4 regions of the Moorella sp. E308F genome follow, and region 2 is predicted to be linked to each of the others. Evidence: riboswitches for the same ligand, from Rfam matches in the RefSeq annotation. Region 2 holds a riboswitch; each other region holds the start of a gene.

What was found. Region 2 has a riboswitch for cyclic di-GMP ahead of E308F_RS13305 (hypothetical protein). Riboswitches for the same ligand answer to the same signal wherever they lie in the genome.
Region 1: it holds a riboswitch for cyclic di-GMP, as region 2 does, so the genes downstream of both, flgB (flagellar basal body rod protein FlgB) here and E308F_RS13305 (hypothetical protein) in region 2, are expected to answer to the same signal.
Region 3: it holds a riboswitch for cyclic di-GMP, as region 2 does, so the genes downstream of both, E308F_RS16720 (methyl-accepting chemotaxis protein) here and E308F_RS13305 (hypothetical protein) in region 2, are expected to answer to the same signal.
Region 4: it holds a riboswitch for cyclic di-GMP, as region 2 does, so the genes downstream of both, E308F_RS03940 (ATP-binding protein) here and E308F_RS13305 (hypothetical protein) in region 2, are expected to answer to the same signal.

What each region holds. Positions count from the first base shown of each region.
Region 1 covers NZ_BJKN01000003.1:366,088-373,704, forward strand. Annotated here, with positions in the region: gene fliS (flagellar export chaperone FliS) at 1-185, shown strand, start outside; gene flgN (flagellar export chaperone FlgN) at 188-676, shown strand; gene E308F_RS14565 (AbrB/MazE/SpoVT family DNA-binding domain-containing protein) at 718-921, shown strand; gene E308F_RS14570 (Uma2 family endonuclease) at 962-1,531, opposite strand; cyclic di-GMP riboswitch class I at 1,815-1,950, shown strand; gene flgB (flagellar basal body rod protein FlgB) at 2,112-2,510, shown strand; gene flgC (flagellar basal body rod protein FlgC) at 2,513-2,938, shown strand; gene fliE (flagellar hook-basal body complex protein FliE) at 3,277-3,588, shown strand; gene fliF (flagellar basal-body MS-ring/collar protein FliF) at 3,766-5,343, shown strand; gene fliG (flagellar motor switch protein FliG) at 5,355-6,365, shown strand; gene E308F_RS14600 (FliH/SctL family protein) at 6,355-7,179, shown strand; gene fliI (flagellar protein export ATPase FliI) at 7,176-7,617, shown strand, end outside.
Region 2 covers NZ_BJKN01000003.1:117,732-125,348, forward strand. Annotated here, with positions in the region: gene E308F_RS13285 (uroporphyrinogen decarboxylase family protein) at 1-985, shown strand, start outside; gene hyi (hydroxypyruvate isomerase) at 1,115-1,903, shown strand; gene garR (2-hydroxy-3-oxopropionate reductase) at 2,001-2,891, shown strand; gene E308F_RS13300 (FadR/GntR family transcriptional regulator) at 3,059-3,796, shown strand; cyclic di-GMP riboswitch class I at 4,022-4,109, shown strand; gene E308F_RS13305 (hypothetical protein) at 4,268-4,507, shown strand; gene E308F_RS13310 (ISL3 family transposase) at 4,496-5,740, opposite strand; tRNA gene E308F_RS13315 (tRNA-Gly) at 5,963-6,037, shown strand; gene tig (trigger factor) at 6,234-7,568, shown strand.
Region 3 covers NZ_BJKN01000001.1:1,162,185-1,169,801, forward strand. Annotated here, with positions in the region: gene E308F_RS05835 (M1 family aminopeptidase) at 1-1,084, shown strand, start outside; gene E308F_RS05840 (polysaccharide deacetylase family protein) at 1,156-2,124, shown strand; cyclic di-GMP riboswitch class I at 2,199-2,287, shown strand; gene E308F_RS16720 (methyl-accepting chemotaxis protein) at 2,357-4,147, shown strand; gene E308F_RS05850 (DUF1540 domain-containing protein) at 4,186-4,347, opposite strand; gene E308F_RS05855 (chemotaxis protein CheW) at 4,533-5,021, shown strand; gene E308F_RS05860 (chemotaxis protein CheA) at 5,018-7,066, shown strand; gene E308F_RS05865 (protein-glutamate methylesterase/protein-glutamine glutaminase) at 7,050-7,617, shown strand, end outside.
Region 4 covers NZ_BJKN01000001.1:782,893-790,509, reverse strand. Annotated here, with positions in the region: gene ltrA (group II intron reverse transcriptase/maturase) at 1-770, opposite strand, end outside; gene E308F_RS03960 (DUF342 domain-containing protein) at 1,222-3,030, opposite strand; gene E308F_RS03955 (STAS domain-containing protein) at 3,037-3,357, opposite strand; gene E308F_RS03950 (PP2C family protein-serine/threonine phosphatase) at 3,338-4,075, opposite strand; gene E308F_RS03945 (STAS domain-containing protein) at 4,076-4,405, opposite strand; gene E308F_RS03940 (ATP-binding protein) at 4,431-5,690, opposite strand; cyclic di-GMP riboswitch class I at 5,888-5,974, opposite strand; gene E308F_RS03930 (ferritin-like domain-containing protein) at 6,459-6,887, opposite strand; gene E308F_RS03925 (ferredoxin family protein) at 6,978-7,256, opposite strand; gene E308F_RS03920 (FAD-dependent oxidoreductase) at 7,256-7,617, opposite strand, start outside.

The DNA.
Region 1 (7,617 bases), 250 kb from region 2:
ACCTCTATAAGCTTTACGACTTCATGTATCGTCACCTGGTCCAGGCTAACGTAAAAAAGAGCGCAACTATGATTAATGAAGTAATCGACCTGTTACAGCAGCTGCGCGACACCTGGGAAGAAGCGACAAAAAAATACCAGTCCCACGATTATCGCACCAGAGTTGGGATGAACTGGCAGGGCTGATAATGAGCGAGATAGAAATAGTGGCCAGGCGGCTTTTGCAGGCGTATTATCAGGAAATAGAACTGATGCAGGTATGGCAGCAAAACTTAGAGCAACAACAGCAAGCCATTCAAGCCGGCGTCTGGGATGAATTAAATAATCTCATAGCAGAAGCCGCTTCCTGGAGGGAAAGGCTGACCCGGGCGCGGCAGGCTACCCGGCAGCTTGAAGAATTCCTGGTATTAGTTTCAGGGTGTGAAGCTCTGGAGTGGGAAAAGATTGAGTTCCTGCCAGAGGCAACCCGCCAGGAGCTGGCCGGGGCTACCCGGCAGGTGCGATCCCTTTGGGAGGAATGCCGGCATTTGCAGGAAGCTAATCTAAAAAATATACAAAAAGCTATGGCAGCGATTAAGTTGGAATTGGAGCAGGTACAAACAGCCCGGCAAATGGCCCGGGCCTACAGACGGGAAAATAAAACCGCTGTACCCCGGTGTCTGGACCGGCGGCTATGAGTTAAGAAGGGGCAGCGAGCGGGGGCAGGAGAAGGAAGACCATGAGCAAGCAGATTGAAATAACAAAACTATCAAGCCGGGGGCAGGTAGTTATCCCGAAAGAGATCCGGCAGCAGCTGGGATGGGAAACGGGCGATCACGTGGCTGTGGAAGTGCAGGGGGATATGGTAATCCTGCGGCGCCTGCAGCTGGAAAGCTGCCGGCAAGAAAGGCACCAGCAGGTGAGGATGAGTTTAATCAAGTAGATGAAGAAACGGGTGCGGGGAAAGCGGTAAAAGCCCGGGGCTAATCTCCCGGTAAAATATCCTGGACGGGAATGTTTAGCCCCGGGAAAGCCAGCGGTGAAATATGGTCGCCGCGCCCGTATTCTTTAACCTCTCTATACCCGGAGGGCGAAGGCAGGCGATAGGCAGTCACCTGCTGCGCCTGCAGGTTAACCAGCCATACTTCCTTAACCCCACCCTTTGCATAGAGGTTTGCCTTTACTTCGCGGTCATAAGCCATCGAAGTGTCGGACACCTCGACTAACAACAATACGTCCTCCGGCCGGGGGTGGAAAGAAGCATAATAATCATCACGGGCCTTAAGCAACATCAAGTCAGGCTGGGGTTCCGAGTGTTGGTCCAGGCGTAAAGGGTTGTTGGTGTCTACCAGGGCATTATCGCCTATTTTGGTGCTAAAGATATGAAGCAGCCGTCTGACACACGCGGCGTGCCTGGTCCCTATCGGCACCATCTCTATAATCTCCCCCTCGATCAGCTCTACCCGGTCGTCTTCTCCCAGGATGCCTGCCCGGGCCATCTGGTAAAACTCCTCAACAGTAAAACGTCGGCGAGGAACCTCGACTGCCGCCATTCTTTAGACCCCCCTTTCTTCTGTCCTTCCCTTAATGTTATATATTATAGCCCTATATCCTTTCCAGGATGATTGTCGTATCTATACCGAATCCCAGGCCGGTTGGGATGGCTATATTATACCACAGTTGGAAGCGAAATCTTTAGAGGAAAGAAAAATAGGAAGCTGTTCCCGGAGGGGTGGAACGGCTCATTTTTTTGGTTGATTTTCTCCCGACATGCAGGAATTTGGCAAATCGTGTTGAATAAATATCGAAAATACAACGGTAAAATTTTCTTACTCCGGGCGTCAAGGGCAAGCTCTCCGAAAGGGGATGCGCGCAAAGCCATGGGTCTAAGGTCCGTGTCTTCCGGGGCAGGGCTTGTACGCTTCTTGTTTCTAGCCCCGGGGTGAAGGACTATGACTGCCAGGCCGCCGTTCCCGGTTCCTTTGAGACGCCCGGTAAACGGGCTTTTCTTTTAGGACTAAAGTCCCAGACTAATTTGGGCCTTAAGCCCGATACCCAAATTCCCATAGAAATGCTAAAGTGGTAACCGCTGGAGAAAAATATCGTTTTTCCGGGAAAGAGGGGGAAACCTGGATGTTTATGACGCCGGCTTTATATGTCCTGGAAAAGGCCCTGGACACGGCGGCTTTACGCCAGCGGGTCATCGCCCACAACATCGCCAACGTCAATACCCCGGGCTTCAAGCGCTATGATGTCTCCTTTGAAGAGAAACTCGGCCAGGCCCTGGGACTGGAGCCGGGTCTAACCCTGTACCGTACGAACCCCTATCATCTGCCGTCAGCCAGTCTGGATCTTACCCCGGAGGTTAATCAGGATAACAGCACCACGATGCGTCAGGACGGCAATAACGTAGATATCGACCGGGAGATGGTCGACCTGGCCCAGAACAGCTTGAACTTTAACTTTGCCGTCCAGCAGCTAAACGGCCGGCTGGCCATGCTGCGCTATGTGATTAACGAAGGGAGGCGGTAGGGGTGGAATTATTGCCGGCCCTGGCTATCAGCGCTTCCGGCCTTACGGCCGAGCGCCTGCGCCTGGACCTAATTGCCAACAATCTAGCCAATATCAATACCACCAGGACACCCCGGGGCGGCCCCTACCGGCGGCAGGTGCCGGTTTTTGCGGAGAAACTGCGGGAAGCGCTGGGACAGTCGCCGGACCAGGCTCCGGGCAGGGGAGTGGAGGTCGCGGCTATTGTTGAGGATAACACGCCGCCCCGCCTGGTATACGACCCGTCGCACCCGGATGCCGACCCTGATGGTTATGTGGCATTGCCCAATATCAATATCGTTAATGAAATGGTGGACATGATCACCGCCACCAGGGCCTATGAGGCCAACGTCACCGTCCTTAATGCGGCCAAGGCCATGACCATGAAGGCCCTGGAGATCGGGCGTTAGAGGTATGGTATGGCTGCCGCCCCAGCCATGAAGTATGAAAATATATGGCTGGGAAAAGGGGCTGGAGGGTACAGGCGGAGGGCGACTTGGTTCGAGGCGTCAGCAAACTCAGCGAAGCCGTAGCGAGGCGGCGGTGAACGGGATGGGGATCGTAACGTGGCTTAGGAATAAGAAGTAGCACACCCCGTGATGCATGATTGAAACGCCAAAAGTTTAGCCACCCCCGCCGCCGAGCAAGGCTGAGCGCTAAGTTTGCTAGCTGAGAACCACCGGAGCCCGGAGGCTGTACCCTCCAGCCTGAAGGAAGCTGGGTTATAACTTTCAGGAGGAAAATGCACATGCTCCTTTCACCTGTATCCCTTTTAATGCCGGCTCCCCTTCAGGAGAGCCAGCAGTCCCGGCCCGTTCCCCAGGGTACAGGAGCCGTAGCCGGGTCTTTTGCAGAAATCCTGATGGAAAAACTGGGGGAAATCAATACCCTGCAGCAGCAGGCCGATGCCCTCACCCAGGAGTACCTGGCCGGTAAAATCGAGGACGTTCACCAGGTCATGCTGGCCCTGGAACAGGCCAACCTTTCCCTCCAGCTGGCCGTGCAGGTGCGCAATAAGGTCGTGGAGGCTTACCAGGAAATCTCCCGCATGCAGTTCTAGTGCCGTCCTTGAGCCGGGTCGGCAGCAGCGCGGCACTTGAGGGGAGAGCAGTTGCTTGCCCTGGACCGGCAGGGGGCGGTGCGGCAGGCGGTGAAAGTTAGGTGCAGGGGAGGCATTTTTCCTGGTAGTGATATTAATTATGGTTAGCAAAGCAATATTGCCTTCCGGGAGCTCAAAATGAAGCTTAAACAAATTCTGGACAGGATAAAAAATTTCTGGCAGGGTTTAACTCCCGGGCGGCGTTCGGCCCTCCTGGCCATCAGTATAGCCGCTCTGCTGGGTGGCGCCTTTTTGCTGCAGTGGCTGCTGAAGCCCCAGTACGCACCACTGTTTACCAATTTGCAGCAGCGTGATGCGGCGGCGGTAGTGGAAAAGTTGAAAGAAATGAAGGTGCCCTACCGGCTGGCCGGCGAGGGGACGACCATCCTGGTGCCCAAGGACCAGCTCTACCAGCTGCGCCTGGACCTGGCCAGTGCCGGGGTTTTAAACAGCGGCCAGGGGTTTGAACTCTTTGACCAGAACAAGCTGGGGATGACCGATTTTGAGCGCAATCTAGATTACCAGCGCGCCCTCCAGGAAGAGCTGCGGCGGACCATCGTTGCCCTGGACGAAGTGGAAGACGCCAGGGTGCACCTGGTCATTCCCCAGCCCAGCGTCTTTCTACAGGAACAGCAGCCGCCTTCGGCGGCGGTAATGCTAAAACTTAAACCCCTGGCCCGTTTAAAACCGGAACAGGTCAAGGGCATCATGGAGCTGGTGGCGGCCAGCGTAGCGGGCCTCAAGCTCGAGAATATCCGCGTTATTGATATGTACGGCAACGTCTTGAGTGACGGCCTGGCCGGCAGCGACGCGGCGCCCTTAAGCCAGAAGCAACAAATCCAGATGGAACTGAAGAGACAGTATGAAAGGGACCTGGAACAGCGATTGCAAGCCATGCTGACCCAGATCCTGGGTCCAGGTAAAGCTGTGGCCATGGTCACCGCCGACCTGAACTTCGACCAGCAGGAAATTAAGCAGACGGTGTGGGGCAAGGAAGGCGCTTTGAGGAGCGAGCAAGTTAAAACGGAGCAGGGCAGTACCGGCGGCACCGGTGGACCGGCGGGGACGCCGGCCAACACCCAGCCTCCGGTATACCAGGCCCTTAACCCGGCAACGGGGAATTATAATAAATCCGATACTGTTCATAACTATGAGCTTGACCAGACCCAGACCCATACCATCGTGGCTCCCGGCCAGGTAAGGCGGCTTTCTACGGCGGTGGCTGTCAACGGCCCGGTGACCCCGGCCCTGAGAACCCAAATACAAAATATCGTCGCCGCTGCTATAGGCTTCGACCAGGCCCGGGGCGATCAGATTAACGTTGAACCAATACCCTTTGACAACTCCCTGCAGCAGCAGATGGCGGCGGAGATGGAGGCCCGGCAGCAGCGCCAGCAACTGCTCCAGCAGTACCTTCTCTGGGGAGCGGCAGGGCTGGGGGGCTTGCTCTTACTGGTGGTGCTGGTCATGCTTCTGTTACGCCGCCGGCGACAGAAGACTTTACAAGCGGGGCTCCCCGGCGCGGCATTAACAGCTGGCATGCAGGCTGGTGTACCGGTAGAACCCCTGGTAGTTGAGCCGGTAGAACCGGTGGATGTGGAAAAAGAACGCCAGGAAGCCGAACGCAAGGCCAAACTGGAGCGCTTACGGGAAATCATCCGCCAGCGGCCGGAGGATGCAGCCTTACTTATCAGGGCCTGGCTGGCGGAGGACTAGGGGTGGCTTGATTGGCGAAGCAGAAAGCTCTTTCCGGCCTGGAAAAGGCAGCGATTTTTTTGATTACCATCGGGCCGGAGTTATCATCTTTAATTTTAAAACAAATGGCCCAGGAAGATATTGAGCGCATTACTTACCAGATTGCCAACACTACCTCTATCGACCCGGCAACCATGCAGCAGATTGTCGATGAGTTCCTGCAGCTAAGCGATGCCCATACGTTCATCCTCCAGGGAGGGATGAAATATGCCCGCGAGGTGCTGGAAAAAACCCTGGGGCCGGCGCGGGCTTCGGAAATTATAAAAAAACTTATGGCCACTTCCAAAATCCGGCCTTTCAATATGATCCGCAAGGCCGACCCCAAGCAGCTGGTGAACTTTATTTACAACGAGCATCCCCAGACTATAGCCCTGATCCTGGCCTACCTGGAACCCGAGCAGGCAGCGATAGTGTTGGGTGCCCTGCCGGACCAGGTACAGGCCGACGTGGCCAAAAGGATTGCCCTCATGGAGCGGGCTTCCCCGGAAACGCTGCGGGAGCTGGAGAGCATCATGGAACAGCGTTTGTCCTCCCTGGTGGAGCAGGACTTTGCCGTGGCCGGCGGTTTAAAAAGCCTGGTGGACATCTTGAACCGGGCCGACCGCAGCACTGAGCGGACCATCCTGGAAGCTCTGGAACAGGATGACCCTGAACTGGCCGACGAGATCCGCAAGCGCATGTTTGTCTTTGAAGACATCCTGACCCTGGATGATACCTCAATCCGCAGGGTTCTCAGGGAAGTCGATCTCAAAGACCTGGCCCTGGCCCTCAAGGCGGCCAGCGAAGAAGTGGCCAACCGCATTTACCGCAACCTCTCCAAGCGGGCCGGCGAGATGCTCAGAGAGGATATCGAGTACATGGGGCCGGCGCGCCTGCGGGATGTGGAAGAAGCCCAGCAGCGTATTGTCCAGATTATCCGGCGTCTAGACGAAGCCGGCGAGATTATCATCGCCCGGGGAGGCGAAGACGCCATTGTTGTCTAGGATACTCAAAAAAGCTGGAACTGATGGGGGTGAAAGAGAGATCCCCCTGCGCACCCTGCAGGTGGATTCAGCTATAGATTTAACCGGAGAGCAAGAGACAGGTAGTCCCGAAGACCGGACCGTAGTGGAAGCTGCCGCCCAGGAAGTGACTGCTGCCCGGGAAAAGGCGGCCGCCATCCTGGAGCAGGCCCGCCGGGAGGCGGCGGCCATTAGGGAGGCAGCCTTGGAGGAGAGGCAGAAAGCCCTGGAAGAGGGGCGTGCTGCCGGGGAGGCCAAGGGCTATCAGGAGGGCCTGTCCCGGGCGGAGGAGGAAGCTCTTAGTATCCGCCGGGAGGCCGAAGCCGCCCGGGAAGAAGCCCGGCAGGTTCTGGCAGAAGCGCAGAGGGCTTATCAGGAAACAATCAGCGCCGCTGAGGGTGACATTATCGAACTGGCCCTGGCCATTGCCAGTAAAATAATAGGCCAGGAAATAGAACTGCGGCCGGACCTGGTGGTAGAAATGGCCCGCCAGGCAATCCGCCAGGTGGCCGAGGGGCAGAATTACATAATTTACGCCTCCCCGGAGGCAGCCGGGACTATCCGGCAGCGCCGGGCCGAACTCCTGGCGGAAGCAGCGCCGGGGGCGCGGCTCCAGGTAATTGCCGACCCGAGCTTTAAGGCTGGGGGATGCCGGGTAGAGACGGAAAACGGCTTTATCGACGCCGGCGTCGACAGCCAGCTGGAAGAACTGAAAAAGATCTTCCGGTTGGACGCCCGTGCTGCTCATGCAGCACCTGCAGGAGAGGCCTTTTTCCGGGCGGGTGGTCGGCCGTGAGCCTGGCCATCGACTTCACTACCTACCGGCAGCGCCTGGCATCAGCTAGCCTCTGGCGCCGGGGAGGCAAAGTTACCCGGGTGACGGGCCTCACCATCGAAGCCCGGGGCCTCAAGGCTGCCGTAGGTGAGCTTTGCTATATTTATAACAACGGTGCGGCCCCTGTCGTGGCCGAGGTGGTCGGCTTCCGGGAAGAAGTGACCCTCCTCATGCCCCTGGGGGAGCTGGAGGGCATTGGACCCGGCTGTCGGGTGATGGCTGCCGGCCACGGTCACCTCATCCCGGCGGGTAGGGAGCTGATGGGCCGGGTCCTGGACGGCCTCGGACGGCCGATGGATGGGAGGCCCCTTGCAGGGGACGCTCTCCAGCCGGTCAACAATTCTCCGCCCCATCCCCTGGCGCGGCGGCGGATTAAAGAGGTCCTGGCCACCGGGATCA
Region 2 (7,617 bases):
CCTTACTGCATTGAAAAAACAGCAGCCCGACCGGGTGCCGTGGTTTGAGAGTTACGTCCACCGAGGTCTCGCCGACAGGATTGTCGGGCGCAAGACCGATTTGCCGCCGGGCTGGCGTACCCCACCGGACTTATATAAAATTCTCTGCCTTGATACCATAACGTATAACTTCAGGCCCCCCTTTTATGCCATCATGGAGAAGAACGGCGACGTAGAACAATTGAAGGAAGGCCTGCTCAAGACCAGGGACGACTTAAAGGCTTTAAAGGAGTTTCTACCCGATCCTGAGAATCCGGATTTTTACAGGGGCGCCGAAGAACTTTTATCCTTTGCCCGGCAAAACGGCCTGGCGGCCATTGCTGGTATCAGGGTGGGGTTGAGCAACACGTACAACAGCATGGGGTATGAAAACTTCTCCTACGCCCTTTATGACGACCCCGGTTTTATTGAAGAAAGTATGGAATTGATCGGCGAGTGGTGTATTAAGGTTATTGAGCGGGTAAATGATTTAGGTTTCGATGCAGCCTATATTTCCGAGGACATAGCTTTTAAATGGGGACCGATGTTTTCTCCGGAACACTTCCGGAAATATATGCTGCCCCATATGAAAAAGGTAGTTGATCACATAGCTATTCCCAGGATATACCATACTGATGGCAATCCCCTGCCCATGCTTAAAGATCTGGTGGAAGAGCTAAACATCTGCGCCATTGCCAATCTAGAGCATGGTGCCGTTGATATTTTCCAGGTGAAGGAAGAATGGGGAGATAAGCTCTGCCTCATTGGCAACATGGACCTGCATTATACCTTAACAATGGGTACTCCCGAAGAGACGGTATTAGAGGCCAAAGAGAAGCTCGAAAAGGTGGGCAAGGGAGGGGGCTATATTATTTCCAGTTCTAATGGCTTGACAGAATACTGCAAGGCGGAAAATATATTAGCTTTAAACGGAGCAATACTGCGGTACGGTGTTTATTTTGAATAGCTAACTTCCCTACCAGGGTTTTTTATACCCGTTTGGTTCCTGGTTTTCAGTGAAAGGGGGGGTTAAGCAAATGTCGTAAAGAACCATATCAAATGGACGAGATATAATCTAAAAGGAGGCGTTAAAAATATGCCAAAATTCGCCGCCAACTTAACCATGCTGTTTACCGAAGTGCCTTTCCTGGAGCGCTTTCAGGCCGCGCGGGAAGCGGGTTTCAAAGCGGTGGAGTTTCTTTTCCCGTATGAATACAGCATGGACGCGATAAAGGGCGCGGTAGAAGAAAACAATCTCCAGGTGGTGCTTTTTAACCTACCTGCCGGCGACTGGGCGGCGGGTGAGCGCGGCATTGCCGCCAACCCGCAGCGGAGGGAAGAATTCCGTGAAGGAGTTAAGCAGGCAGTGGCCTGGGCCCGCGCCCTGGGCGTGCCGCGGTTGAACTGCCTGGCCGGCAAGAGGTTAGACGCCTTCACTTTTGAAGAGCAGTGGCAGGCGCTGGTGGACAACGTCCGCTATGCGGCTGGAGTTCTGGGAGAACATGGCTTAAACCTCATGGTGGAACCCTTAAACCATTACGACGTACCGGGTTTCTTACTTAACACGACCGGACAGGTTTTGCAACTGCTTGCCGAGGTTGATATGCCCAACGTTTATTTACAGTACGACATTTATCATGCCCAGAAAGTAGAAGGAAATCTGACGGCTATCCTGCGCGAGCATCTGCCAAAGATCGGCCACATCCAGATCGCCGACAACCCCGGCCGGCACCAGCCGGGAACGGGCGAGATTAATTATCCTTTCTTGTTGCGGGAGCTGGACAACGTCGGTTATAAGGGTTATGTGTCTCTGGAATACATTCCGGTACCGGACACTCGCCGGTCTTTAGACTGGGTGGCAGCGTACGGGTACAGGCTAGATTAATTTGGGGAGTGCGTTAGCCCCGATAAAAGGAGTATGCCGCTTGGGCGGCACATTAAAACCAGGTAAAAATTTTGGCGAAAGGGGTAAAAAGAAAAAGATGAGTAAAATTGGCTTCATAGGACTGGGCATCATGGGCAAGCCCATGAGTAAAAACCTGCTGAAGGCTGGCTATGAGCTGGTCGTATATGATATTATTAAAGAAGCAGTAGACGATGTAGTGGCCGCCGGCGCGGAACCGGCCGGTTCCTGCCGGGAGGTGGGCGAACGCTGCGATAAGTTTATCACCATGCTGCCCAATTCCCCCCACGTGAGGGAGGCTGTCCTGGGGCCGAATGGTTTGCTTGAGGGTGCCCGGCCTGGTTCAATCCTTATTGATATGAGCTCCATTGACCCTATGGTTAGCAGGGAAATAGCCGGGAAGCTGGCTGAAAAGGGCGTGCGTATGCTGGATGCGCCGGTGAGCGGCGGCGAACCCAAGGCCATCGACGGAACTTTGTCGATAATGGTCGGAGGCAAACAGGAAGACTTTGATGAATGTTATAATATATTAAAGGCCATGGGATCTTCCGTGGTCCGCGTCGGTGACATCGGCGCCGGCAATGTGACCAAACTGGCGAACCAAATTATTGTCGCCCTAAATATTGCCGCCATGTCCGAGGCCCTGGTCCTGGCCACCAAAGCCGGCGTTGACCCGGAACTGGTCTACCAGGCCATCCGCGGCGGCCTGGCCGGGAGTACGGTCCTGGACGCCAAGGCGCCCCTGGTGCTGGCCGGTCAGTTTAAGCCCGGTTTCCGGATTAACTTGCATATTAAAGACCTGGCCAATGCCATGGCTGCCGGGCATGAGGTGGGAGTTCCCCTGCCGCTCACCTCTGTTGTTATGGAAATTCTGCAAGCCTTAAAGGTTGATGGCTTGGGTGACGCCGACCACGGAGCCATCATTCGCTTTTACGAAAAACTGGCACAAGTTGAGGCAAGAAAGCATTAGTGGTCCCCCTTTGCGAGGTCCAGGCTGCCTGTAAGCCGCCTGGACCTTTATGCCAAAAACTTGAAAGGGCATGATGTGGAGAATGATCCGAACTTGAGCGGTGCCAGAGGGGCAATAGGACAGCGAGGTCTTAGTGGAAACATTTTGGTATAGGTGCGTGAATAACCATGAAAGACGGGCTAATCATCCGCAAGAAGAAAATGTATGAAGAAGTGGTGGAGCGCATTACCCGGTTGATTAAGAGCGGGGAGTATAAAGTGGGGGACCGCTTGCCGCCCGTTCAAGAATTGAGCGAAATGTTCGGTGTCGGTACCCCCACTTTAAGGGAAGGCCTCTCTGTCCTGGCCTCCAGCGGCATCCTGGAGATAAGGCACGGTAATGGCATTTATGTCAAGCGCTTTCCCTTGGAACCAGAGGACCTGATGGCCAAATTAAACGAGGTAGAATACCAGCAGTTGCTCTCCTGGGTTGAGTTTCGCCGGGCGCTGGAAGCCGAGGCTGCTGCCCTGGCCGCCGAAAGGAGCGACGAGGCGGATTTAGAGGCCATGGAAGCGGCAGAAATAAGGCTGGAAGAGGAGATAACCAGGGGAGAAATCACCATCGAACCTGACTACCAGTTTCACAACAGCATAGCTTTAGCCACCAAGAATCCTATATTTATCCAGACTTCTACCACTATAGAGCATATTATTCGGCAGTATTTTCATTTGAGTTTACGCTACGGCAGGACCTTGCCCTGGCACCGGGAATTGGTGGTGACTGAACACCGGAAAATATTGGAGAACATCCGCAAGAGACGACCGCGAGAAGCGCGCAATGCCATGCTGGAGCACCTCAACAACGTCTCCGGACGGGTGAAGCTTTTAGAGAGCCTGGCCGGGGGTAAGCAAATTGATGATCGTTAAGATGCGTTACTTAATCAAACCGGAGTATAAATTTAATTCATTTTTAAAGAGGGCTTAATACAATTATAACCCTGGCGTGCTATTATAAAAGCGAGCAAAGCCCTCTGACCTCCTTTTTAATATATACCCTACCACACCCGGATTGCCCGGGTTGTTTTTTTATTGCCCCAAAAAGTGGTATATTTTGCAGGAAAAAAAGCATTAATGTCGAATAGCGTAAAGGGTTACCGCTAAAGGCAAACCCCACCGAAAGGGGGGGACGCAAAGCCATGGGTCTAAGGCTTTTACGAGCTAAGATCGCCAGGCTGCCGGTACTTTGATGCTGCTGCAATTTTTAAGCATGAAGACAGGGGCGGCCTTTGGCGATGAGGCTGTCCTTTATTTTTTGTCTTCCATGAGGGTTGCTTCGCGCATGTGATCATTGCCGGGAAGGGGTAAAATTAATGAATAAAACCATAGGGTTATTGTCCGATGGCCTGCCGGGATAAACTCGTTAACCAGGAAGTACTGGAAGCCCTCCTGGACGATTACCTGCGCCGTAAGACTTTGCCGGCAACCTATAAAAACTATCTTTTGAGGTTAATCGAAGGCCAGGTTAACATACTCGTTCACAATCTTTTACAAATGGTTGATGGCGAGGGCGTTAATGAACCTGGCCGCTGCGTTAAATTGTCACAGCCCGGTGGGCAGAAAACGGCTCTATGTCAATAGTTGTGGGATTAAATTTTGAGGGCAACATCCCAGGAAAATTTTCTTGATGAAATGATTACGATTCCTAAAACCAAAACTTAATCGTTTCAGCATTTTGCTTAAAGTATTCTTGCCTTCTATATAACCATTGGTGTACCGGCGGCCTTGCTGGGTGTATCTAACCAGGTTTAATATTTCTGACCTCCAGAACTTAATAGTACGAGCCCATACCCGTCCCTCTACATTTTCAGCGCATTCTGCATTTATAAGCCAACGGCTTAAGGCAATTTCTGCCTCTTCAACCCGGTCCATCTTTATGATTTGTCTTAAATCTTCTTTTAGCTGGTATAGTTCATAGAGGGACGGGTATTTATTCTTAATTTCTTCTAGCTGCTGTTGTTGTCTGGAAGTAAGTTTTTCTTTAGCCTTGAGCAAGGGTAGGCGAGGTATATTCTCCTTGCCTGCTTCTTGCTCTATCTTGCGTGCTTCATTTAAGCGACGGTTGGCATCCTGAATTACATGGAAAGGGTCTACTATTATCCTGGCTGAAGGAAAGATTGCTTTTATTAACTTGCGCCAGGAGTCTTTCATGTCAATTACTACTGCTTCTACTTTAACCCCGGCTTTTTTGAGCCCCTCCAGGTAAGCCTTTATAGTTGCTTTCCTGTCATCACCCAAAATCGTCAAAGGCCTCTTATCCGGTTCCAGGCGCCCTACTACGCATACATAATCATTCCCGCTAAAGGACAGTTCATCTAAGGTTAAGACTATGGGCTCTTGAGTATCATCTGCTGGAAGACCGGACTGGATATACTTGTCTAGTAATCTTATAACCCTATTAGGAGTAAGGTGTAATATTCGGGCTGCATAGGTAAAGCTCATCCTCTGGGCATAATACACTACTGTCTGCACTCCTAGTTTTGTAAATCTGGCCCAGGGGATGGTATTCGGAGGACGAAGGGTAAAAGTCTTATGACAATGGTAACACTTATACCGTACAGGAACCCAGGATAAAAAAATCCATCTCCCGTATAAAAAAGCGTGACGAATTTTCCTTTCTTGGGGCTTCCGGTTCTTCTTTAAAATGCCGTGCTTATGTAATTTGCCTTTGTTACATGCAGGGCATAATGCTGGCGGCTCTAGCGTCACCCTTAACACAATATCTTTACGTTCCTGCCGTTCTCCTAAAATGGACTGGAGTATTTTATCAAAATTCTCTTGTCCCTTGAGGGTGATCGTGCTATTCTTATTCATGGGGGCACTCCTTTCCTAATGGGGTTTTTGTTTGCTAACATTTGATTTGGATGTGCCCCCCTCTTTTTCCTCCTTTAACTTCTAAAATCTCTTCTCCTCTGTCCTTCTATCTCTTCCTATCCCCTCCCACACTTTTTATTATAGAGCCGCAGAAAACTTGACAGAACCGGAGCTATCTGTTAATATATCGCTACGGAAAGCGTGGTAGTGCCTGAATAACGGGCGGAAGTAGCTCAGCGGTAGAGCATCGCCTTGCCAAGGCGAGGGTCGCGGGTTCAAATCCCGTCTTCCGCTCCATATTTTTGGCTTGGGGGGACCTCGGATCGGGTTTTTACCTGTCCGAGGTGTTATTCTACTAGCTTGTTTTTTAGTAGGCGCGGCAGGAAAAGGTAGACAAAGCGGCGAAATAAAATTGCTGATAGTATTTTATGCTAAATGGATGGTCATAATGAATGGCGTCCAGTAGTCGGGAGCAGGGAGGAGCAAGTAGGTAATGAAGGCTACCGTCGAGAAGTTAGATAAGCATCAGGTACTTCTGGAAATTGAAGTTGAAGCACCCAGGGTACAGAAAGCCCTGGATCAAGCTTACCGCCGCCTGGTAAAGCGGGTAAACATCCCGGGTTTCAGGAAAGGCAAGGCACCGCGTTTTATCCTGGAACGGTATATCGGCAAAGAGCCTATCTATAATGAGGCGGTAGAAATTGTTATTCCACCGGCCTATAAAGAAGCAGTAGCCGAGCACCAGCTGGAACCCATCGATCACCCTGAAGTGGAAATAGTCAAGGTGGAAGAGGGCGAGCCTTTAATCTTCAAGGCCAGAGTAGAAGTCAAGCCGGAAGTCCACCTCGGCACCTACAAAGGCTTGGAAGTGGAACGGCCGGAAGTAAAAGTTAGCGAGGAGGATATCGACGCCTATCTGAAAAGCTTACAGGAGCGTTATGCTACCATCAAGAACATCGAAGATGAACCGGCGGCAGCGGGGGATATTGTCGTCATTGATTTTAAAGGGACGGTAGAAGGCCAGCCTTATCCAGGTTTAGAAGGAAATAATTATCATCTGGAATTGGGGTCGGGTACCTTTGTCCCCGGCTTTGAGGAACAACTGGTAGGTGCCCGTCTAAACGAGGAACGTACCGTTACCGTTACCTTCCCTGCCGACTACCACAAAGAAGACCTGGCGGGCAAGGAAGCCGTCTTCCAGGTTGCCATCCGGGGCATTAAACGAAAAGAGCTGGCCCCTCTGGATGATGAATTTGCCAAAGACGTCAGCGAGTGCGAGACTCTAGCCGAACTGCGCCAGGATATCCGCCGCCGGCTGGAAGAGAGACAGCGGCAAGAGATTGACGCTGCCGTAAGGCAAGCTGTAGTGGCCAAGGCCGTAGCGGCAGCCACGGTGGATTTACCGGAAATCATGGTTAAACGGCGGATCGAATCCCGGCTCAGGGAACTGGAACGCAACCTGCATGCCAGGAAAATAACCCTGGGGGAGTTCTTAAATAATACTGGTAAGACTATGGATGATTTAGAGAAAGAATTCCAGCCCGGGGCGGAAAGGGATGTAAAGACCGAACTGGTGCTGGAAGCCATTGCCAAGGCCGAAAATATTGCGGCCACGGAAGAAGACATTGAGGCGGAAATTGAGAAGATGGCCAGGATCTTCCGCCAGGATGCAGCCGAAGTACGGAAGAATCTGGGCGACTTGTCCCTCCTGAAATACGATATAATGATTAAAAAGACCATAGATTTTCTGGTCGAGCACAGTGTGGCCGTACCTCCCCGGGAAGGCGGAGAAGGGGAGACAGGAGAAACTGCTGCGACGGAAGGCTAAAAGGAGTAGAAGCGGTTGTGGAAGGAATTTTTCACCATGGAGGTGGGGT
Region 3 (7,617 bases), on a different contig from region 2:
GGTTTATATAAATAACCGGCCCGTTCCCTTCAATTCCCGGGGTAGTTCCCTGGAAATATTTCTGCCCTTGAACCTCGCTCCCCGGGAAACCCTTTTCCTCTCCCTTTCCTTCACTACCCAGGTACCGCCAGGGGCAGCGCGCCTGAGCCGCAACGGGGACCTTCTGATGGCAGCCGGCTGGTACCCAATCCTTGCCCCGCGTACCGGCGATACCTGGACAGGGGTTGCCGGTACATCCTACGGTGACCCATATTTTGCCGCTGATGCCTATTACCGGGTGCGCCTGGCTATGCCCCCCGGTTACCAGGTCCTGGCCAGTGCCCGGGAAACAGGGCGGCAGGAAGGGGGTGATTGGACCGTCTGGACCTTTAACAGCGAGTACCCCATCCGGGAATTTGCCTTTACGGCCGCTCCTGACTTGCAGTTTACCACCCGCCAGGTGGGAACGGTCCAATTGGTGACAGCCGCCCGGGATGAGCAGGCAGCGGCCGCCCTGGAGGCAGCCGGCCGGGCTTTAGAATTTTTCCAGGCAATTTATGGACCCTATCCCTACAGCTACCTGCACCTGGCTTTTGTCCCCCTGGATAACCTGGCCGGCATGGAATACCCGGGCTTTATTATTTTAAGTAACCGCAAAAATTATAGTCCTGCTACCGTTGTCCATGAGGTTGCCCACCAGTGGTGGTACAACTTGGTGGGGAACGATAGCATCCATGCGGCCTGGATTGACGAAGGCCTGGCCGAGTACAGCACTCTCCTTTTTTACCGCCAGCGCGATCCGGTCCTTTACCAGGCTAAACTGGCCGAGATCGGGCGCCTGGCGGAACAGACAGCTCAACCTATTAACTTATCCCTTGAGGAATATGGTAATGAGCAGGTCTACCGCCAGGCCGTCTATAACCGGGGAGCCATATTCTGGTTGGAGCTGGAAGCTGTCGCCGGTACAGCCAGGCTCCAGCAGGCCCTGGCTTATGTCCAACGTTATTACCGCTATGAAATCGTCCCTCCGCAAGCTATGATTGCTATTCTTACATATTATGGCAAACTGGCGGCAGCCAATTTTACGTCATATTTACGGAACTAACGGCCCTGAAAAACGTCTAATAAAGTAGAAAGTACTGCATGAAAAAAAGCGGGCAGGAGGGGCGAACCGGTATGAGCCAGGCAGGTAAATTTGTGGTGGGGCACTGGCCCTGGGTGGCCAGGATTGGCAGGTACCCGCGGGCGATCTGGCCGGTTGCGTTGCTGCAGCTGGGGTACCTGGTGGTAATAGCTGCTTTAATGGCGGTTGTAACCACCATTGGCGGTGCCGGCTGGCTTCAGTCTGGAACTGCCGGGCCGGAGATAAGCTCCCCGCCTTCTCCAGAACATTACCAGATGGCCGGTGGCGATCCGGGAATGTCTATCGCCCCTGTTGAACCCGTGGCTATACCGCCACCCCCACCCCGGCCGGCGCCGGCCGCCCCGGAGCCGCAGTCCCAACGCGGGCTCCAGCCTCTGCGCCAGGTACCGGAGGCCGGCCGCCGGGTGGCCCTGACCTTTGACGACGGCCCTTTTCCCCGGTGGACAGGACGTTATTTAGCCGTACTGGCAGCTACCAGAACCCAGGCCACTTTCTTTATGGTCGGGCGACAGGCTGAAGCCCACCCGGAGCTGGTCAGGGCAGCCCTGGAAGGCGGCCACGAAATAGCCAGCCACTCCTGGCGTCATGCCAACCTGGGAAAGGTGACCCGGGCTGAAGCTGAGGCCGACCTCCGCAAGGCGGCTGCCGCCCTGGAGAAAATAAGCGGCCGGCCGGTAAAATATTTCCGTCCCCCTTATGGCGCCATGGGACCCAATTTGCTGGCTGCAGCAGCCGGGCTGGGCACCCCAACAGTTACCTGGAGCGTAGATCCCCGTGACTGGTCCAATCCCGGCCCCGGGGCCATCGTCCAGCACGTCCTGGCTAATGTCCGGGATGGAGGCATTATCCTCCTTCATGAAGGCCGTCCCGGCACCTTGGTGGCCCTGCCGCTCCTGATTAAGGGGTTACGGGATAAAGGCTATGAACTGGTAACCATATCCGAGCTGATAGCCCGGGGCGAAAAAACCGGTAATAGTACTACTGCCGTGGAAAGCCAATAGGAGAACTTCTTAATTGGTATATCTTGCATAATAATGGCTTCCTGCGTTATAATTAAGGCGAAAATAGAAAAAATTCCCCGAAAAGGCAAACCTGCCGAAAGGCAGGGGCGCAAAGCTACAGGGTCTAAAGCCCGGCTACGGGCCAGGACAGCCAGTTGCCGCGGGTGGGACGGGGCTACCCAGGGGGTAGCTTTTATTATTTATTAACCAACCGGAGGAGGGGTTTCCATTTATGCGTTTGCACTTATTTAAAAAGAAAGGCCGGGCAGGGCAACCGGCGGGTCAAGAGCCGCCCGGATTACCCCGCCCGGTAAAGGCCCGGGTAGGTTTTTTCAGCCGCTGGCGGCTGGGAAGGAAATTAACAGCCGGCTTTATCCTTATCATTATGATTTTTGTTGCCGTAGTGGTCTATGTCAATTTTAATCTCCAGCAGGTAGACCGGCTTTCCCGGGAAGTAACCCTGGCCCATGAGCAGAACATGCTCTTTACCGAGATGACCAACGCCGTGTGGGATGCCTACCGCCGGGCCACCGATTACATAATCAATGGTTCCCAGACCCATGTGGCGGCCTTTGACGACGCCATGAAGCGTTTCAATGACGCCCGCGCCCGGCTGGAACAACAACAACTCGACAGCCAGGTGGCCGGGTATCTCGCGGCCATGACCCAGGCTGCCAAGAGTTTTACCGATACCTTCAAGAACAGCATCGTCAACACCAGCCAGGAAGACCGCATGGCGGCCCTGCCTATTTTGAGTTTCCAGATGGGGGCCTCCCTGGATAACATCAACAATATCGCCAACCACATGGCCAAAGGAATGATCGATAAAAACACCCTAGCCGAAAACCGGCTAACGGCCGCTGTGACGGGAGCGCGGGCAGTACTGGTAAGCGGCCTTCTCCTGGCTCTGATTCTGGGGCTGCTGGTAGCATGGTTTATCAGGCGCATGGTCGGTAAATCCCTGGGCCAGGTAGCTGCCTACGCTACGCGGATCGCCGGCGGTGATCTCACTGCCGAACCCCTTCAAGTTATAACCAACGATGAGGTGGGCAAGCTGGCCGCTGCTTTTAACACTATGGGAGAAAACCTGCGCCAGCTTATCGGCCAGGTGCGGGAGATGACTAACCAGGTGGCCGCGGCCAGCCAGGACCTGGCCCGCATGTCCCAGGAGCTGGGGGACGCCGCCCGCCAGGTGGCCGCCACCACCCAGGAAATGGCCAAAGGCGCCGAAGACCAGGCCCAGCAGGTCAGCGAGACGGCGGCCGCGACTGACGCCCAGGTGACCAGGGTGGAAGAAGTCCATCGCAACACCGAGGATATGGCAGCCGCCTCCGACCAGGCCGCAGCTAAGGCCAGCGAAGGTGCCCGGGCGGTGGCCGAAGCCACCCAGCAAATGGAGGCCATCTCCATGCGCATGGAAAGCCTGGCCGGGGCTGTAGAGGAGCTCGGAGCCCGTTCCCAGCAGATTGGCCAGATTGTAGGTGTTATCTCCGGCATTGCCGAGCAGACCAATCTCCTGGCCCTGAATGCGGCCATTGAAGCGGCCCGGGCCGGGGAACAGGGACGCGGCTTTGCCGTCGTTGCCGATGAGGTGCGGAAACTGGCCGAGCAGTCGGCCGAAGCCACCAAACAGATTGTCGGCCTGGTGCAGGAGATCCAGCGGGAGACGGAGCGCGTGGTCAACAGCATGGCCGAAGGCTCTAAGGATGTCCGCCAGGGTACGGAAGTGGTGGGCCGTACGGGTATGGCTTTCGCCGCCATTGAACAGTCCATCCAAACCCTGGTAAGCAAGATCAAAAATGTAGCTGTTAAGGCGGAAGAAATGTATGCGGGTTCCCGCCAGGTCAAAGGACGGGTCGAAAGTATAGCCGCCGGTATTGAAGAGATGGCTGCCAGCACCCAGCAGGTTTCCGCTTCCACGGAAGAGCAGACGGCAGCCGTGGACCAGATCAGTCAGGCGGCCCAGCAGCTGGCCGTTGCCGCAGGTAACCTGGAAAAGGCGGTGGCCCGGTTCAAGCTATAATAGTGCCTGTCTACGACTTTTTGCTCCCGCCTCCTGTTTCAGACGCGGGCCTGGAAGGTTTCACACTCGGTATCGCGGTCGTTGTGGGCGCTGGAGGTATTTGGCGTTCCTTGGACGGCCACGGTAATACTGTCGGCGTGGCAGTTGCCGTCCTGCCAGTAGATGCAATTGGCCACCCGGCACTTGACTTGAGGAGGCATATTCATTGCTCCCTCCATTATTTATAATCAGGGCGGGGAAACTCAGTCTGAACGACCGGTTACTCGGAATCAGGTTTTGCCAGCAACTTTAGCCTGGCCAACGGAGATAAAAATATACCTGCTTTTAAAGGAATTTCCCTAGCAATGCAGAATTTACCTGTGAGATAAAGAGGGGTGGGATACTTATGGCAACGGAAACAGCAGCGGAAATCCAGCTGGTTGTTTTCCAGCTGGCCAGTGAAACTTACGGCGTTGATATTAACCACGTCCAGGAAATCATCCGCATGCAAAACATTACCCAGATTCCTAGGACCCCGGCTTTTATCGAAGGGGTAATCAACTTACGCGGCCGCATCATCCCGGTGATTGATCTCCATAAACGCTTTGATCTGCCACGGGCCGACATCACGAATAATACCAGGATTATGGTGGTGGAACTGGGGCGGGTGACGGTGGGCATGATTGTCGATTCCGTTTCTGAAGTGTTGCGCCTGCCGGCTACCAGCATTGAGCCGCCTCCTCCCATGATAAGCGGCATTGATGTAGCCTATCTCAAGGGTGTGGGCAAGTGGAATGAGCGGCTGATTATCCTCCTGGATCTAGAGCGGGTGCTGCGTGAGAGCGAGCAGCGCCAGCTGGAGCAGGAAATAGCTGCCGGAGTGGATGCAAGATGAGCGAGCTGGACATGTCTCAGTACCTGGGTATTTTCCTCGATGAAGCCGGGGAGCAGCTCCAACAGCTGGATGAAGCCATTGTCAAGCTGGAGCAAACCCCCGATGACCTTGACCTGCTAAACACCATCTTCCGGGCGGCCCATACCCTGAAGGGATCTTCTGCCTCCATGGGTTTTAACCGTCTGGCCACCCTCACCCATCGCATGGAAAACGTGCTAGAACTCTTACGCCAGGGGAAGCTTTCCGTTTCCCGGGAGATCATTGACATCCTCCTGGCCAGCCTGGATAGACTGCGGCTGTTAAAAGACAGCATTGCTGCCGGCAACGGAGAAGAGGGCGAGGTAGAAGATATAGTTGCCCGCCTGGAAGCCGTTCTGTCCGGCGAGGCGGGAGCCAGTCGTCGGGAAAAGGCACCTGGCGACGAGGCCCTCACCCTCGACGATGTTGAGGAGAATGTCATCCGCGCAGCTCAGGTGAAAGGGTTTCAGCCTTATGAGATCCGGGTGCAGCTCGAAGAAGGTTGCCAGATGAAGGCGGCCCGGGCTTACCTGGTATTCAACAATCTCAAGGACGCCGGTGAGATTATCAAAAGCGTCCCCCATACCCAGGACCTGGAAGCCGAAAAATTTTACGATACTTTTACCCTGCTCATTGTCAGCCGGGAAGATGCCGACACCCTGGCCAATATCGTCAAGTCTATATCAGAAATTAAAGATGTAACGGTGCGGCCTATCGTCCTCGCGGATGAACATGAGGCGGCAGCGGCCGTCCCTGCCGCCGACAAGGGCATGGATGCGCCTGGCGCCAGGGCTAATGGCCGGACAGGGGAGCTGCGCGTCACCCAGACAGTACGGGTAGATGTCCAGCGCCTGGAAAACCTTATGAACCTGGTCGGTGAACTGGTCATTGATCGCACCCGCCTGGCCGAAGTGGGCAACGGGTTAAAAGCCCGCCTGGGCAACGAAGAGCTCCTGGAAACCCTGGAAGAAGTCTCCCTGCACATTGGCCGCATTACTTCCGACCTCCAGGAAGAGATCATGAAAGCGCGCATGTTTCCTATTGACCAGGTCTTCAACCGCTTCCCCCGCATGGTCCGGGATCTGGCCCGGAAGGCCGGCAAAGAGATCGACTTTATTATTGAAGGCCGGGAAACGGAACTGGACCGCACGGTTATTGAGGAAATCGGCGATCCCCTCATCCACCTGCTGCGCAACGCCATCGACCACGGCATTGAAGAGCCGGCAGCCAGGCTGAAAGCCGGCAAGCCTCGCCACGGCACGGTTCGCCTGCGGGCCTTCCACCAGGAAAACCAGATTGTCATAACCGTAGAAGACGACGGCGCCGGTATGGACCCGGAAAAGATAAAAGCCAGGGCCGTGGCCAGGGGGCTGATCAGTCGTGAGGCGGCCGCCAGGCTTGGTCCCCGGGAAGCCCTGGATCTCATCTTCCTGCCGGGCCTTTCCACCTCAGATAAGGTCACCGATGTTTCCGGCCGCGGTGTGGGCATGGATATTGTTCGTAACCATCTGGAAAAGATCAACGGTACCATTGACATCCGCACCACCCCCGGCCGGGGGACGTGTTTCACCATAAAGCTGCCCCTGACCCTGGCCATTAACCGTTCCCTCCTGGTCCAGGCCGGCGGGCGAGTCTATGCCTTCCCCCTGGCCAATGTGGTCGAAATTATCAGCATCACCCCGGACGACATCCAGTACGTCCATCGCCAGCAGGTGGTAGTCGTACGCGGCCGGGTGCTTCCCCTCATATACCTGGGTCAAGCCCTGGGCGTGGCCGGGGCTGTACCGGCGGGGGAAAATTATGCCGTAGTTATTGTCGGCCTGGCGGAAAAACAGATCGGCTTTATTGTCGACAACCTTATCGGCGAGCAGGAGATTGTCATCAAGTCCCTGGGGAATTTTATCGGTAAGATACCGGGCATTGCCGGGGCCACCATCATGGGCGACGGCAGCGTGGCCCTGATCTTGGATGTCCGCAGCCTGGTGAATGACCTGGGGGTGGAGGCTAGCCGTGAACTGGCCAGTTAAGGTACTGGTCGTTGACGATTCCGCCTTTAGCCGGCGGTTGCTGATTGACATCTTAAAAGCTGACCCCGGCATCCAGGTAGTGGGTTATGCCCGTAACGGCAGGGAAGCCCTGGAAAAAGTCGCTTCCCTGCAGCCCCAGGTGGTAACCCTGGACCTGGAAATGCCGGTCATGGACGGCCTGACGACACTGAAAAACCTAATGGCCAGCACTCCGGTGGCCGTCATCATGCTTTCCGCCCATACGGCTGCCGGGGCTGAAGTGACCATTCAAGCCCTGGAGCTGGGTGCCGTAGATTTTGTCCTGAAACCGGTAAAACCCGGAGACATAAAAGACCTGGCCAGGATCCTGCCGGAAAAAATTAAGGCTGCGGCCAGGGTGCCGCTAGGGCGTCTCTGCCGGGGTAAACCTTGCCGGGAAATTATCCCGGCACCTTTTATTTCTCCCCGGCGGGACAGTGTAGAGGTTGTAGCCATTGGCACCTCCACGGGAGGGCCGGCGGCGCTGCAGCAGATCCTGACTGCCCTGCCCGGCGACCTGCCTGCCGGCATCG
Region 4 (7,617 bases), on a different contig from region 2:
TTGTCCAGGTCGTCCAGGAGGATGTTGGCCAGGAGCGGGCTTAAGGGTCCACCCTGGGGCGTTCCTTCTTCCCTTTCCATGACCACTCCGTTCACCATAACCCCCGCCTGGAGGTAACGGCGGATGAGTTTTAGTACCCTCTTATCCGTTACTTTCCGGGCCACCCGGGCCATGAGGATGTCGTGATTTACCCGGTCGAAGAATTTCTCGATATCCAGGTCTACCGCCCATTCGTATCCTTCTTCCACGTATTGACGCGCCTTCTTTACCGCGTCATGGGCTCTCCTTCCGGGTCGGAACCCGAAACTGCTTTCTGAAAACTGCGGTTCGAAGATGGGCATCAATACTTGCAGGAGGGCCTGCTGGATCAGGCGGTCCATCACGGTGGGTATCCCTAACATCCGTTTGCCTCCCCCGGGTTTCGGGATTTCGACCCGGCGTACGGGCTTTGGTCTGTAGGTTCCCGCGAGCAGTTCTTCCCGGATACGCGGCCATTCGGCGCGGATTTGGTCCCGCAGCCGTTCGGTCGGGATGCCGTCCACGCCGGGTGCGCCTCCGTTCCGCTCTACCCGCTTACACGCGGCCAGCATGTTTTGCCTTTCCACCACCTGTTCCATCAGGCCGCTACCTTGGCCTCCGCGAGGTGACGTCCCGCTTTGTGCCGGAGAAGAACTCGGCCCTCCCGCGGTCCCCTGTGGCTTCACCACTTCCTCCCGCGGGCAGGCCCCTTCCGGGGGTTTCTGCTGTCTTCGCCCTTCTCGCGAACGCATCGGTCTCACCTCTGACTTGATGTTCGGGCCTTCCCCTGGAGTTCATGACCCCCAGGGTACTATGCCTTCTGCTGACTCCTGCCGGTTCAGCCGTGCCTTTCGACACGGGTTGCCAGCTTTTCCTGGCTTATCCGGCAGGCCTCCCCGGGTAAGAGCGTTAACCTTCGCCCCGCGCCCGCCCCATATACTCTACCATCCCTTGGCAGCCTGGGATTTCGCTGTGTTTCGCCAGCTCATCCGGATGGTCTAGCCTCCTATGGGGTTCTTGTTCATCGGGCCGTGACTTTGCCTCCGGCTTCCTCCGGATCCCACCTCGCGATGGGCACCCTTGCCTTTGGCTAGCAGACTCGTGCTGCCTCGCCTGCAGTGGACTTTCACCACCAAGTTAACGCCCATGCCGGGCGCACAAAAAGCCCCCCTTCAGGGGGGTTTTGTATCCGGATCTCTTCTATCAGGCTGGAATAGTACGCCTGGCCAGGTTTCCTTCCCGGTCAAGCCATAGCCGCACTCCCCATTCTTCCTGAACAAAAGAATACTGGCGGGAACCTATCCGGATGGAAGTATTCTCAAAAGCATGAGCTATGGTCACAGTAGCCCCGGCCTGGGTTTCGACCCTGGTACTCGTACCGGTACGGGAGCCCAGTTCTTTAATATAAACGTCACCCTGGGCCTGGATCTCCCCACCGCGGAACACACCATGCACAGCTACCGCTTTCCCGGCCTGCAACCTGGTATGATAACAGCCATCACCTATTACTTTAATGTTACCGGTGGCTATAACGGTTGAGTTAATGGCGTAGTGAATTATAATGTCGGCCGCACCTTGAGGCGGTATATTAATCTCATCCCGCCAGGTTATAATTTCTTTCAACATTGATTCCAGTTGTTCTAAACTGTTGATGGCCAATGGTGTCCTTACCAGGCGTTCCAGTTCATTTATCAATGCCGTCGAACTATTCATTGATATAGCAGGAAGGCTGTGGGCTTCCTTTTTTAGTAATTCTACCGCCGCAGGAAGCTCGCGAAATTTCTTCTCTAAAAGCAGTAATACCAGGGGACCAATACCACCTTTAAGGTCATCCTTTTTGAAGGAAGGATGATGGAAAAGCTGGATAGCAGCGGCTACAAATTGCTCCAGGATGGTAGCAACCCTGGCAAGTATTGAGCCGAATTTCTGCTGCAAAGCCACCGTACTCCCGGCGGCCAGCAGGGAAGAAAAAACGTTGCCGCCTACCTCAATTAAGCCCCCGGCCCGGACCATGGCCCTGGATACAGCGCCCTCTATATAAATATTACCGCCAGCCTCAACACTCATCCCTTCTTCAACCTGGCCGGCAATCATTACATCGCCGGTGAAAGAAATGTTTCCCGAGGTAATATCAACATTACCAGGGTGCATGAGGGCGGGGAGCACACTGATAACAACCCGCCCTTTAACCCCCCTTGCCACGGGGCGGCCGGCTATGGTAGCAATGATCTCCAAACCATCTTTGCTTAAAACAGCGCCGGAACCGGCTGTCATTTGAATATCCCTGGGCTCGGGGGGCACGATTATTTCCCCCGTTACCGCCTTCCCCGGCCGCCCAACTTCGGCCGGGTGTTTCCTGGCCAGGACCATTCCGGCTTCAACCGCGGTAAAACGAAACCTTTCCCGGAAGTTCACTGTCTCCTCTTCTCCGACTGCTACTGGAACCTTTTGCTGGGTAGTAAAGAATAATTCTACCGTGGCGTCTTTACCTGGTACTGGTGGTTGCCCCCGGGCAATAATTAAAGTACCCTCGGTTGAGGCTTCAAGTCCCCGGGCACAGGCCTGCCAGTCGATACCATACTTGATACCCTGGCGCCCCATTTCCCTGGTTAAATCTTCCAGGGTAAAGGGTTTATAGAAATCTTCGTGCTCCAGGACCTCCAGGTATAAAACCCGCGCCGGTGGCAGGTCCCGCACTTGCCGCCGGACTAATACCCAGGGTTTTACCTGTAAAAATGCCTCCTGTTTATCCGCACTAACCTTTACCTGCCAGTATCCTTCCCGCCTTTCATCCAGGACGATTATTTCCACCCTGTCCTTCTCATTTACAGGCGTCGGTTCGCTTCGTTCTTCCCCATTTACTACCAGGCGCAACCCCGGGCAGGGCACGATCACCGGATAAGGGCCTCCGGGCGGGTGTTCTATTACCAGCTGTCCGTTTATTATGGCCGCCCGGGGTGCCACGCCCTTTTCCCCGGGCTGTTCAAGGGCTCCAGTCTTTAAAGATTCCACATGCAATCACTCCCCTCCACTTTGAGGGGCGCCTTTAAGGGTTTCTAAGACGCGGAAAAAGCCGATTATTTCCAGGTCATGGCGAATATTTGCGGGGATATGGGTAATTTTCAAAACGCGGTTCTGCTGGCTCAACAACCTGGCCTGGTTAAGAAGCATCCCGGCACCGGAGGAATCCATGAACTGCAGGTCCTTAAGAACTACCTCCACCACGGGAGCCTCCTGCCTTTCAATCTCTTGCTGCAGCTGAGCAACATTGCTGTAGTCCAATTCCCCCGCTACCAGCAGGGTGGCCTTTTCCTTTTCTTTATTTACCCTGATCTCCATGACACTCACCCCCCTTTTCCAGCTCTTTCTTAAGGATTACCAGGGTTACATCATCCCTTTGCTGCCTGCAGCCGGTAAAGGTAAATAAGTCATTTAAGATAACCTCCTGGAGTTCAACTGCATCCAGGCAGGTATTGGCGGCAACTATCTCTTTGAGGCGATTTAAACCATAATTTTGACCGTTGGCATCGCGGGCTTCTACCAGGCCATCGGTATACAGGATAACTACATCGCCGCGAGACAGGACAACTTGTTCCGGTCGAGTACCCTGGTATTCTTCCAGGAAGCCCAGGGCCACCCCCCTTACCCGGGGTACGTGGATATTACGGCCTGAAAATATTACCGGAGACGGGTGTCCGGCGCTGAGGCAGGTTAAACAATTATGCTGCTGTTCATAAGAAATAAGGCACAGGGTAGCAAAGGAACCGGCGCGGTGCAGCTGTTTTCCTCCGATTGCAGCCAGCTGATTTATGATTTCCAATAGGGACAGATCTTTCCTGGTACAGGCATGTAAGATTGTACAAAGCTCCTTCATTTGCCCGGCGGCACGCATACCTTTACCCATTACATCTCCGATAGCAACAATAAGTTGGTCTTCACCCAGGGGAATAAAATCAAAAAAGTCGCCGCCTTCCAGGTCTGCTGGAATACTACACCCCGCACCCTGTATACCGGCATGTATTATTTGTTTCCCCTTGCCACCGGTATCCAGGGACATTTAATATTCACCCCCGGTTGCCTTGCTCTGGTCACTACAATCTAAAAGTTCTTCCATACCTACCAGCCGAAAAACTTCGGCAATCTCCGGACAGGGGTTAATAACCCGTACCTTACCTCCCTTCATTGACCACCGGCGCTGTATTTCTAATAAACCCCTGAGACCTGTAGAATCTATAAAGGATACTCCTGCCAGGTTTATTTCCAATTGCCCCTCTCCTTCCTGTACTTCTGCTGCTCGCTCCAGCGTGGCCAGGGTTTCCATGTCTAACTCCCCTTTAAGGTTTAAACAGCGCCCATAAGTGCCTTTGGTTACAGAAATTGCCAGCATAATATCGCTCCTCCTCTTTCTTTACTTAAGAAGCTGGAGAACAGATATCTTCATCTGCTGATTGATGGAAATCAAGGACCAGGGTGGTTCCCCTGGAACCGGTAGTTAGATAAACTTTATCAGCATAATAAAGCATTAAAGTAAACCCACAACCAAGAGAATTTTTTGTGGAGTAATGTCGCATTAAAGCCGCTTTGGGTAAATCTTTTATCTTAATTCCCTGGCCCTGGTCTTGAATAATTACCCGGATGGCCGCATCCGTCTGCCGTACCACCCATTCACCACCCGTAGCGTGTTTTAATGTATTGGTCAAAGCCTCCGTTAAAGATAAGGCCATGCCGTACGCGCGGGCGCTAAAAGCCGCAGGTAGCAAGCTGCATAACTTGCTGCGAGCCAAAGCTATGTCAGCAGCCTTGTTAACTACTCCCCTTGCCAGTTCATTCCCCTCGGATAATACAGCTACCATTTCTTCTGAAGTCAAAAGCTGCAGGCGCCCATTGGTGACGGCAGCCACGGCTTCCCGGTAGGCCTGCATCTCCTGGCAGCGCATCTGCCTTTCCTTTTCAATAATTTCGGTAAGATCAAAGGCCAGCAGGCCCCCTGACCGGGAGTCAAGGGGTATACCGTGCAGGTCAAAAATCCTTTTACCGTCATCACTTACTATCACTTCCCGGCAGTGGGTTCCCCGGTGTATTGCCTGGCGCATTAAATTTTCTATTGCCGGCAGGGGCAGTTCCAGGTCAGCCTGTCCTGTCAGATGGCGAAAACGCCCCTTTTCGTAACGCATTACCTTGCCCAACCGCATGGCATTAAAAATCTCCGAGCTTTCTAACTCGGCACGCAGTCGTTCTTTAACCAGGTCCTGTAAATGGGCGGGAACTAATTGGGATACTTGCTCAATGAAGTCCCCCGTACTACCCGTCAGTAAACGGTATTCTTCATTACCCAGACGGCTGGCTGTTTCCTCGCCCCGGTAAACGGCTATGATATCAAAGAGGTGGATGTCACCCTTGCCCTTGGTCGGTACCCCTGCTACATCCAGGCTAAGATGCTGCTTTAAATAAATCCGGTATTGACCGGGAATGGGAGCTTGTGTTTCCAGGCCCAGTTCCATGGTATTCAATACGAGAATACGGCCAGCATAACGTTTCCCATCGGGGGCAACCAGGCTAATGCCTATGGGTACCGGTGGCTTACGGCGTAAAGGGCCGGGGCTCATGAAATAATCGCAATCGACACAAGAACGATCTGGGGTCTTGCGGGCACACTGGCTACACTCTTGCATAGCTGACCCCCCCTCTACTGCTCTGGCTTTAAACCAGGTTTAAAGATTCTCTTTCTCCCATAAAGAGAAGTTTTTTCCTTATCTCAAGTAAAATTTGGGTAACTGTATCCCTTTGCACTGAACCCGCCCCCGCCTTCGTTCCATCTAGAAATAGCAAGGCAGCCACGAGTAATTCGCATGGCTGCCCTTTACTTTAAAGTGGCAGCCTGGCAGTCATACCAACAAGTGGCTACAGACCCATGGCTTTGCGTCCCACCCTTTCGAGTGGTTTGCCCTTGAACACTTTAAGCTATTTACATAAGAAAGATATCTCTTAGGAAACCCTGGGAGCAGAGGAGAAGGTATGGTGACGGCTGTCCAGTGACCCCTGGACATTTTTCCGAAAAATCACAAGGAAATTCTGGTTCCTGGAGGTGTTATGGAAGGTAACACTGGATGGGTTGGGAGGAATGTTATTTGCAGTAATTTTAAGGGGGCTAATAGAGGGGAAACTTTTTTCCAATATTTTACATACAAGGCATATAATCCCCCCCCCCCCCCATTGGTTATTTTTATTTTTTATGTTAATTTCTGTTATGCTCTTTGCCATCGCTGGAATTATCCTCCAATAATTTGCTTTAATATTTTTATATTCGACCCCGCTCAACAAATTCCTTCTCTCGGAAAAAAGCAATCGTTAATTTACCCCGCCCATGGTTGCCAGAGCCGTAACAAAAAAATTGCCATGGCACTGGTTGCTTCATCCATGGCTTAGGGGGCAAAACGGTGTTATCTTACCTTCTGGATACCCAGGGCCTTCTCCAGGTCAATAATATGTTCCTGCTCAACTACGGCAATCTCCCTGATGACCTGGGCGACATCGTACAATTTCAAGGCTTCCAGTTGTTCAATGCGCTGCAGGTAACGATTCAGGGCGTCATACTCGGCTTCCAGGTCCTGGCGCAGCATTTCTACGTTATTGAGGGAGGTCTTGATTTCCTGCACCTGGACGGTAGGAATGCCGCCCAGGTACTGGATCTTGTCGCTTAACTTTACGGCATGCTCGTGTTCTTCCTGGGCATGCTGGAGCTCTTCATCGATAATAGCAACATACTGGGGACCGGTAAGCATGCTGGCATGCTGGATATACTGGATCATGGCGGCGTATTCCCAGGACAGGTCCAGGTTGAGAAGCTTGATTATTTGCTCGATGGTCATAGGGCCACCTCCAGGAGTATACTTATACTACATAATATTAGTTTTCCTGGTAAGTGTGCCCATACAAAAAAATCAAGTCCAGGTATTGGTTTAACCATATTTATAAAGGATGCCGAAGCCGCCGCGGGGATAACGCCAGTCAATGTTATCGTGGGCGCAGCCGTAGCGACAGGTGCCACACTCCACGCAACCCTCGTAGGCCGTCTCGATCCGTTTCTCCCCTTCATTCCAGACATATACCCGGGCCGGGCAAATAAAGGTGCAGGGCCTGCCGTCACAGTGGCGGCAGACCTCCCGGTCCTTGATCCTTAAGTGAGGGTGCTTATCCGTTTGGTAACGGTTGAGGAAGAGTTTATCTTCCAGGCGCATCATCCCATCACCCTCCAGAGGTGGTAAAGGTCCCCGGCCAGTTGTATACGGCTGCGTTGGGCCGTAATTTCTCTCCAAATGCGCTTCTGCTTTTCCCCCTTGGGTACATTATCGACAGTTAAAAACTCCCTGGCGGCCCGGGAAAGGAGCTGCGGATACAGGGTAAAGAAGTGGGGATTTTGGTCAAAGAAAAAGGGGGCCCGTTGGTATTTCTGCAAGTCTTGCAAGACAAAGCTCTCCGCCAGCATCTCCCGGTAGGGCGCCAGGTTGGCCGCGCTGTAGTCGCCCTTTTCCCGGGCGGCCAGGATGGTTTTCGCTGCCAGCAGGCCGGAGGTCATGGCGAGATTCGAGCCTTCCCGGT